Regions from separate parts of the Paenibacillus vandeheii genome, predicted to be linked through region 1. Evidence: riboswitches for the same ligand, from Rfam matches in the RefSeq annotation. Region 1 holds a riboswitch; each other region holds the start of a gene.
What was found. A riboswitch is a leader RNA that binds a small molecule or an ion and turns the genes downstream of it on or off. The one in region 1 is predicted to bind thiamine pyrophosphate.

Region 2: it holds a riboswitch for thiamine pyrophosphate, as region 1 does, so the genes downstream of both, tenA (thiaminase II) here and P5G61_RS18190 (thiamine phosphate synthase) in region 1, are expected to answer to the same signal.
Region 3: it holds a riboswitch for thiamine pyrophosphate, as region 1 does, so the genes downstream of both, P5G61_RS15310 (ABC transporter substrate-binding protein) here and P5G61_RS18190 (thiamine phosphate synthase) in region 1, are expected to answer to the same signal.

The regions. Positions count from the first base shown of each region.
Region 1 is NZ_JAROCD010000008.1:349,941-353,219, reverse strand. Features, by position in the region: gene P5G61_RS18195 (ABC-F family ATP-binding cassette domain-containing protein) at 1-1,315, shown strand, start outside; TPP riboswitch at 1,436-1,545, shown strand; gene P5G61_RS18190 (thiamine phosphate synthase) at 1,703-2,452, shown strand; gene thiO (glycine oxidase ThiO) at 2,457-3,279, shown strand, end outside.
Region 2 is NZ_JAROCD010000019.1:68,205-71,483, reverse strand. Features, by position in the region: gene P5G61_RS28475 (NAD(P)/FAD-dependent oxidoreductase) at 50-1,180, shown strand; gene P5G61_RS28470 (hypothetical protein) at 1,189-1,407, shown strand; TPP riboswitch at 1,445-1,543, shown strand; gene tenA (thiaminase II) at 1,665-2,336, shown strand; gene P5G61_RS28460 (GNAT family N-acetyltransferase) at 2,379-2,912, shown strand; gene P5G61_RS28455 (TetR/AcrR family transcriptional regulator) at 2,963-3,279, shown strand, end outside.
Region 3 is NZ_JAROCD010000007.1:135,890-139,168, reverse strand. Features, by position in the region: gene P5G61_RS15320 (VOC family protein) at 1-124, shown strand, start outside; gene P5G61_RS15315 (NAD-dependent epimerase/dehydratase family protein) at 142-897, shown strand; TPP riboswitch at 1,040-1,152, shown strand; gene P5G61_RS15310 (ABC transporter substrate-binding protein) at 1,379-2,419, shown strand; gene P5G61_RS15305 (thiamine-binding protein) at 2,649-2,939, shown strand; gene P5G61_RS15300 (ABC transporter permease) at 2,939-3,279, shown strand, end outside.

The DNA of each region.
Region 1 (3,279 bases):
TGGAAAAACGATTCGTGACGTGTTAAAGGATGCGTTCCTGCCCTTGCTTGAGTTAGAGAAAGAAATGATGTCCATCACGGATCAGATGGCAGACGCCGATCCGGACAAGCTCGAATTGTTGCTGGAAGAAATGGGTGACATTCAGGAGCAATTGGAGCAAGGTGATTTTTATCTGATTGATGTGAAAGTGGAAGAGATGGCGAATGGACTTGGCTTGTCCGCCATCGGTCTGGATCGTGACGTGGCTGCGCTTAGTGGTGGTCAGCGTACAAAGGTATTGCTTGCCAAGCTTTTACTCGAGAAACCCACTGCTCTTCTTCTGGATGAGCCGACGAACTATCTCGATGTGGAACACATTGAATGGCTGACGCGCTACCTGAAGGATTACCCGTACGCGTTTATTCTGATCTCTCATGATACGGAGTTTATGAATGAGGTCGTTAACGTTATTTATCATTTGGAATTTGCCAAGTTGACGCGTTATGCAGCCAACTATAACAAATTCCTTGAAATGGCTGACATGAATAAGGCCCAACATATTGATGCTTATGAGAAACAGCAGGAGTATATCAAGAAGCAGGAAGATTTCATTCAGCGGAACAAAGCCCGCGCTTCCACTTCCGGTCGTGCCAAGAGCCGTGAGAAGCAGCTCGGCAAGATTGAACGGATTGATCGTCCAGACGAAGCAGCCAAACCCACGTTTAATTTCAAGGATGCCCGAGCGAGCAGTAAAACGGTCTTTGAGGGTATTGATTTTGAGATTGGATATTCGTATGCATTATTGCCCAAAATGACGATGACGATTGAGCGTGGCGAGAAAATTGCCATTGTTGGATGTAACGGTGTAGGTAAATCAACACTGCTCAAGACTATTTTGGGGAAAATTCCACCCCTCAGTGGTAAGACTTTCTTGGGTGATTATCTGGAAACCGCTTATTTTGAACAGGAAGTACGTGCAGGTAATATTACCCCGATCGAAGATGTTTGGAATGAATTCTCTCATCTGACACAGAATGAAGTCCGGGGCCATCTTGCACGTTGTGGATTGAAAAATGAGCATATCACCCGTCCGCTTAACGCGCTTAGTGGTGGAGAGCAAGCGAAGGTTCGTTTGTGTAAGCTTCTGATGCGTGAAAGCAACTGGATTTTGTTCGATGAGCCTACGAACCATTTGGATGTGACGGCCAAAGCAGAGTTGAAACGTGCCCTGCAAGAATTCAAGGGTACCGTGCTGCTTGTATCCCATGAACCTGAATTTTATGAAGGCTGGGTAACCAAAACGTGGGATGTTGAGGCGTGGTCCGAGAAACAATAGTTTCTTCATACCAGATAAGCTATTTCGTACATTGTCTTCAGCAATGGATAAAGAACGTAATAAATGGAAAATGTACGGTGACAAAAAAAGATGTCTATGGTAACATAGGCTACAGCTTCATATGAACACTAGGGGGGCCGCACGATGCGGCTGAGATGGAAGAATGCGATTCCGGACCCTTTGCACCTGATCTGGATCATACCAGCGTAGGGAAGTGGCGCGTTTCAGCTAATGACAAAGGGCGTTATCTTTGACTTTGCGATATTGCCTGCAAGATGAATCATGCGGTTTCTAGGTATACTACGTTGCGACTATGGATGGTTTTTATAGTTGGCTATGCGTTATGTATAGAGTAATTGCATGCGACAGTCATTCAGTTGATCATGAATTCTAAATTCGTGGCCACTCCCCTACGGGAGTGGCTTTTTTGTTGTTTTATATCAGCCTAAAGCACGTAAGAGGAGGGCGAACAGGACGTCAATTTTCCATGAACATGTAGCAGCACGATCATTTGAACTGCATGTTATTTCGCCAGGTAAGGGAGACATTTACTCTTTTCTAGATACGGCTAAGAAAGTATGGCGATGGATCGATTTTATCCATATTCGGGAAAAAAAGCTGACCCTAGAGCAGCAGATGTATTGGGCGCAAAGTCTAAAAACACAAGGTGTTCCATCTAAACGAATCGTTATGAACGGCTTAGATCAGCTGGCTCAACATGCGTGGTTGGGTGGTGTGCATTGGGGTCAAGCAGCTATTCAAGGCTATGATCTGGCTGAGTTAAATCGACTGAACCGGCTTCGTGTAGGCATGTCGGTTCATTCTCTGAAAGAAGCGAAAGTTGCAGAAGAACGTGGAGCGGATTATCTCTTTTACGGGCATGTATACGAATCCAATTGTAAACCGAATTGCGAACCTAGAGGACTTATTGCGTTGGCTGAAGTATGCTCCAATGTTTCGATTCCAGTGATTGCGATTGGCGGGATTAGACCGGAGAATATCGGGGCTATTCGTACTGCAGGTGCCAAAGGCGCTGCGGTAATCTCAACCATTTGGATGAACAGTAAGCCAGAGCTGGCTGCCGCTTCATTGCGGCAGGCAATCAAGGATTCAGAGAACGCCGAACCAAGGAGATGAGAACATGAGAGAGGAAGCAAGAAGCCGGAGCAGGAATCGTTCAGGTTATCATCCAGGAACAGTATTCAGGAGTAAAGGTGGAACAGAGATTCGAGGCAAGCTTCATGCGGAAACGATTATTGTTGGTGGAGGAGTTATCGGTAGTGCCATTGCATGTGAACTCGCCACCCGCGGTCACGACGTTTTTCTGGTTGAGCGTGCAAGAATAGGCGGGGGAACTTCCTGTGCAGCTGCCGGGATGCTTGCTGCGGAGAGTGAGGAATTCACGCATGCTGTGATGGCGAAGCTTGCGCGGCAGAGCAGAGCATTACTTCACGAGCAGAAGGAGCGAATCCGTTCGCTTAGCGGAGTGGAAATGGGTTTGCAACAGCATGGATTTATTACTCCTTTTCGTTCATACAGTGAGGTCAGCAGTTACAAGTATAACCGATCGTCTTCCTTACCTACAGAACATATCTGGTGGGATCGAGTGGCTGTCCAACAAGAAGCATCATGGTTAAACAGGGATACGTATGGCGCATATTACAGACCTTCCGAGAGCGAGGTTCTTCCTGTCAATCTAACGCAGGCTTATGTCAGATCGGCTCAGGCCCTGGGTGCCAGAGTGATGGAAGGTGTACAGAATGTCTGTTTGCATACGGACATGAATGGAGTGCAAGGTATTGAGACTTCAATTGGAACAATGACATCGAGAAATGTCATTATCGCTACAGGGTTACAAGGCGAAGAATTGATGAGACAAGTGGGCCTTGGTTCACCTGTTTTGCCTGTGAAGGGTGAAATTGCAGCGGTGCAGTTCTCTCCCCACCATGTCGGTTACAGACCTG
Region 2 (3,279 bases), on a different contig from region 1:
AACAGTATAGGCTATAATGGATACAGTGATTTAGGAAAGGAATGCAATCATGAAGAAAGTCATCGTCATAGGATCAGGAATTCTTGGGGCATCAACAGCCTATCAATTAGCAAAATGGGGTGCAGAGGTCCTTATTATAGATCGGAAAGATCGAGGGCAGGCTACGGATGCCGCTGCTGGGATTATCTGTCCCTGGTTATCCCAACGCCGCAATCAGGATTGGTATCAGCTTGCCAAGGCAGGTGCACGTTTCTATCCCGGGTTGATTGAAGAACTTAAGAGTGAAGGGGAAACGGAAACGGGTTACGCTCAAGTGGGTGCGCTTAGTATTCATACCGATGTGGAGAAACTCAACAAGATGCAGGAACGGGCACATCTTCGTAAAGAAGATGCACCGGAGATTGGTGATATTACCCTGTTGGATGCAAAAGAAACCCATCAGCGTTTTCCTCTACTGGAGGAAACTTTTCAATCTGTATACATCAGCGGTGCTGCGCGTATCGATGGGCGTGCGCTGCGCGATGCCTTGATCCGATCGGCACAGCGAAATGGAGCGGTCCTGATTGATGGGGACGCGACACTTCAACATGAGTCGAATCGGGTAACTGGAGTAGTTGTGGACGGGAAAGTCATATCGGCTGACGAGGTTATTGTGTGTGCCGGCGCTTGGGCCAATGAACTGTTCAAGCCCTTGGGCATTGATTTTAAGGTTCATTATCAGAAGGCGCAAATTATGCATTTGCAGGCCCACGATCGAGAAGATACTGGGAATTGGCCTGTGGCCATGCCTCCTTCGGATCAATATTTGTTAGCCTTTGATCAACAGAAGATTGTGATTGGGGCAACTCACGAAAATGATATTGAAGGCTATGATACAAGAGTAACCGCAGGCGGAATGCAGGAAATATTGAATAAAGGATTGGAACTGGCTCCTGGTTTAGCTGATAGCACGTTTCAGGAAGTGAGAGTAGGCTTCCGTCCGTTCACACCGGGTTTTCTTCCGGTAATGGGTGCTGTTCCTGGTTGGGATGGCTTGATCACAGCCAACGGGCTTGGAGCATCAGGTCTGACGATGGGGCCCTTTATAGGAAGTCAACTGGCCAAATTGGCTCTGGGTATGGATTTGGATATCGATATTCAGCCATATAATATAGGAAAAGCAATGGAAGACCAGAAATGAGGTGAACCATGACATATTCACAGCGTTTAACTCACGGCAGCTCTTCAGATATCATATATCTGGAGCACCAGATTGGCGTTGCAGAGGATGAATTGGCAAAAGCCAAGGAAGAGGAACAGGCATACGAAAGGGATTTGAACCAGTTAAGTGAAGTGCAGAATAGGATTGAAACCATTCGCACCCGTCTGAAGAGCTTGCAAGAGGAATTAGGTAAACTCGAAGATTAATAGGACATTTGGAAATACACATGTTGTAATAAGCCTGAGCTATTTGCAGGGGGACTGTTCGCAGTTGAGAAGGTTAAAACCTGACCCTTTGAACCTGTTAGTTAATACTGACGTAGGGAGCAAATGACATGTACTCATGTTATTTTTTGCCCTTGCCGAAATTTGGACAAGGGCTTTTTGGTGTGTATATTTCATAACAGGAAGCAATAGCGGGATTGCAGATGGGACAATATGATTTGGACAAAGGAGAACTGATCATGTCATTTTCAAGAACGTTAAAAGACAAGACCATAACCGTATGGGAAGATGGATACAATCATCCTTTTTTACACGAGATGGGGAAAGGCACACTGGATCAGGAAGCGTTTAAGTTTTATCTACTCCAGGACTATACATATCTGATTGAATATGCGAAGATTTTTGCGATGGGTGCAGTGAAGGCTGCGGATGAAAAACTGATGACGAACTTTACGGTTATTCAACACGCTATTCTGTACGAAGAAATGGATTTGCATCGGAATTACATGAATGAATTTGGGATAACACTGGATGAACATCATACTGTCAAACCATCTCTTTTCAACAAGGCATATACGTCAAATATGATGAGTGTTGCTCAAACAGGCGGGGTTGCCGAAATCATTGCCGTCATTTTCCCTTGTGCGTGGACGTATTACGACTATGCAACAAGATTAAAAGAACAATATCGCGATTCATTAGAGGGTAATTTCTATCAGACTTGGATCGAAAATTATGCAAGTGATGAATTCCGGAACTCATTCGAATGGTTCTATGATACACTGGATGCATTATGTGAACATAAAACCGAGCAGGAACTGGAGGCCATTGAGGACATATTCAGAAGAAGTGTTGAATTTGAATATCTGTTCTGGGATATGGCGTATAAACGGAAACTCTCGTACTTCTAATGATGAAGTAGACTACAACCAGAGACAAGGATGAACATACAGATGAACAATCGTGGAGAACGCATCTATTTACGGTTTTTGAACATGGAGGACGCGGCATCACTGCTGGATGTACAGCTCCGCAATCGGGCTGTTTTTGAAGAGATCTCGGCAAGTGAACGATCGGAGACATTCTATACGCTGGAGGGTCAGGTCACCCTGCTTGAAAGTTGGAACAAGGCCAGGGAAGAAGGGAAGCGTTATTCTTTCGGAATCTTCCTGAACACGACAAATGAGCTCATTGGGGAGATCTCTCTGTTCGAGCTTGAACTGGATTCCACCCAAAAATGGATCGTAGGTTATGTGCTCGACCAGGCGCACAATGGCAAGGGCTACATGAGTGAAGCCCTTGGGCTAGCACTGAATTTTGCCATGAATGATGCGGGAATCAAACGAGTGGAGGCAGGTGCGCTGCCCGACAATGCCGGATCGATCCGAGTGCTGCGTAAGGCGGGCTTCCAGGAGATGGATCGCCAGAATATTAAAATCAGGGGGATATGGAAGGAACATCTGATGTTTGCAGTGGATTTACGCTAGATGATCAAGATATCGTGACGTGAACCACCGAAATCATCCAGGGGGAACTTATGAATAAACGGAAACAAATGTTATTGGACTCTGCTCTTGTGCTCTTTGAGAAACATGGAGTGACCAGCACCTCCATACAAATGATCCTAGATGAGTCGGGTGTGTCCAAAGGAACATTTTATAAATTCTTTAGTTCGAAAGATGATTGTATTCTTGCTATTCTGGAGCAACGTGTTCAGGAAGACATGATGATTCGCAAAAGTTTGGAGAGTCAAAGCTATGCTTCCGATTTTGATTTACTGGTGGATCAGATTATGATGCCGATGATTTTGCCTGAAAAACAGCGTGTTGTGGAGATATTCTGGACAGGCTTTTA
Region 3 (3,279 bases), on a different contig from region 1:
CAACCGCATTAAGACAACCAAGGCCGAGTTTATTGATGGAGAGATCATTGCACTGCCTAATGGTTACCGTTATTTCTTCATCTATGGACCTGAAAAGGAATGGATTGAGTTCTTCCAGCGCTAAGAATTGGAGCTGATTTGATGAACATTTTAATTACCGGCGCAGCCGGAAAAATTGGACGTGATTTGTCCAAACACTTGTCAGAAGCATTTCACCTGCGACTAACGGATTTGAATATAGACAGACTGCATACGTATCAAGAGACAAGCCATGAGATTACCGCACTTGATGTGACAGATCCCGAAGCCTGTCAGCACGCTTGCGAAGGCATGGATGTGGTTGTACATCTGGCGGGAGATCCTTCCCCGCATGCAGGGTTCTATGAATCGTTGTTGGACATCAATATCAAAGGTACATTTAATGTATTCCGTGCAGCTAAAGACCAAGGAGTGCGGAGAGTCATTCTGGCAAGCAGCGCACAGACGATTGAGGGGTATCCCATTGATGCTCAAGTCTATCCGGACATGCCCACACGCCCGCGGAATTTGTACGGAGTTAGCAAATGTTTTGGTGAATCACTCGCTTCCTATTTTGCGTATACCGAGGGGTTACAAAGTGTTGCGATACGTATTGGGGCATATGATGATTTTCAACCGGATGGTCCGCCTCTGGAGGCAAGGGATATGAGCGCGTATATTAGTCCGGCTGACTTGTGTGATCTGGTGTTCAAAGCAATTACAGCTACAGATCTGGAGCCCTTCACCATACTTCATGGGATCTCAAATAATCGGTTTAAACGATTGAATCTGGAAGCCACACAGAAACAGGTAGGATATGACCCGAAATCAGATGCTTTTGCACTCAGTCAGATATCCCTATACGATACACCACGGTAAATTGTTAAAAATGACACATCAAGAGAGGTCGTTATGCGAATGTATAAGGGTCATTTTGAGCGCTGTACTCTTCCATCCAGTTCCTGACTGGACATGCATCGGCCTCTCGCCTATAATTACACCTAGTAATGCCCGTAACTTCATAGTTTCCCAGGGGAGTCGGAATTGGCCGGCTGAGAGTGTATCCCACCAAGATACTGACCCTTAGACCTGATCTGGATCATGCCAGCGTAGGAATCGGAGTATATCGAATTGGCCCAGCCCAGCCTCTTTGCTGAGTGCCACATCTCTAACGCCTGCACGCGTCCCGGATTAACGGGGCGCTTTTTTAATGTTCTTTTATATAGCCAGAGAGCTAAAAAAAGTGACGTCATCCGGATCATAGCTGGTATAAATCTGTCGATTTATGCAAGAAGCTTGGATATGAAGCCAAGGAGTACCCCGCGCCACTGGCCGGACAACATGAAGGAGAGATTCAAAGATGAGATGGCGTAAAATGATGGGACTGCTGCTTTTGTGCGTGATGCTGGTAACTGTGGCCGCTTGCGGCAGCAAAGAAGCTGCACCTTCAGGAGAGAACGGCAGCAGCAACACCCAAAATAGCATTGAAGGTGACAATACAGCCCTCAAGGATATTAAAGTCGTGCTGGACTGGACACCAAATACGAATCATACCGGCCTGTATGCGGCCGTAGATCAAGGTTTTTATAAAGCAGAAGGCTTAAATGTCGAGATTGTACAGCCAGGTGCCGGAGGCGCGGATACCATGGTGGCTTCGAACGAAGTGCCTTTTGGCGTAAGTTATCAGGAAAGTGTGACCCAGGCCCGCACACAGGGCGTACCACTTGTGTCCATCGCTGCAGTCATTCAACATAACACGTCCGGATTTGCCGCTCCGGTGGATCGGAGCATCAAGTCTCCAAAAGATTTTGAAGGCAAAACCTATGGGGGCTGGGGCTCCCCGGTAGAAGAAGCCGTGATGCAGTCCATTATGGAAGGCGAAGGCGCCGATGTATCCAAAGTGAAAAATATTAACATGGGCGATGCAGACTTTTTCACCGCTGTAAAACGTGATATCGACTTTGCCTGGATTTTCTACGCGTGGACGGGCATTGAAGCCGAACTTCGCGGAGAACCAATCGACATGCTGTATGTAAAGGATTATTCCGAAGCACTGGACTACTACACACCTGTACTTGTGACGAATGAACAGACGATTCAGAATGATCCCGAGCTGGTTAAAGCGTTCTTGAAAGCGACTTCCGAAGGATATCAATATGCGATTGAACATCCCGAAGAAGCTGCCAACATTTTGATTAAGGCCGTACCGGATCTGGATAAGGATCTTGTACTCGCAAGCCAGAAGTGGCTGAGTCCAAAATATCAGGATGATGCACCGCGCTGGGGTGAGCAGAAGCAGGAAGTATGGCAGAACTACACGGATTGGATGTTTAGCAAAAAACTGCTTGATGAGCAGGTAGATGTGTCCAAAGCGTATACAAACGAGTTCTTACCCCAATAAAAATCTAACTGTATAAGTTAACATTATGTACACAAGAACGAAGAGTGCAGAACCCATCTGTAGAAACGAAGTGGTCGCCTTTATCCCCGGATTTTCCCCATGCGGAAAATGAAATCAAAAAATCCGGGGATAACAGCGATCGGAAGAGGGTACTGCAATCGAAGTGGTAAAGTGTACATTCCCTATGTTCAACTTATACAATCCAACCCGAAAGGAAAAGTGATCTTTCATGGCAAGCACACTACTTAGCATCCAAGTCATTCCCAAAACGCCAAATGGCGAAAATTCCTATCCTTACGTTGACCGTGCCATTGAAGTTATTCAACAGTCAGGCCTGAAATATCAGGTCAATCCACTGGATACCACGATGGAGGGAGAACTGGAGGAACTGCTGGAGGTTGTTCGCAAAATGCATGAAGTTCTTGTGGAAGCCGGCAGCCCAAGCATCATCTCACAGATCAAGATCGCTCATAGCCCGAGCGGCTTCAGCATGGACAGCCTGACGGAGAAATATCGCTAATGCATGCCTATTGGAAAAGCGTATGGCCGCCCTTTGTGGCGGTTATTCTCTTTATAGCCGTATGGCAGGGAGCCGTCTCCCTGTTTCATATCGAGAAATGGATGCTGCCTGCGCCTTCTGACATCGCAAATGAAGCGGCCTCTCAAGCCGAGCGACTTGGCATACACGCATGGGCAACCATCCAGCTGACATTGATCGGGTTCGCAGCAGGTACACTTACGGGATTACTGATTGCGATGGTGCTGCATTTGATTCCATTTCTGAAATCTGCCCTCTATCCTTTACTTATTCTTAGTCAAAATATACCGACCATCGCGCTTGCACCGCTCTTGCTGATCTG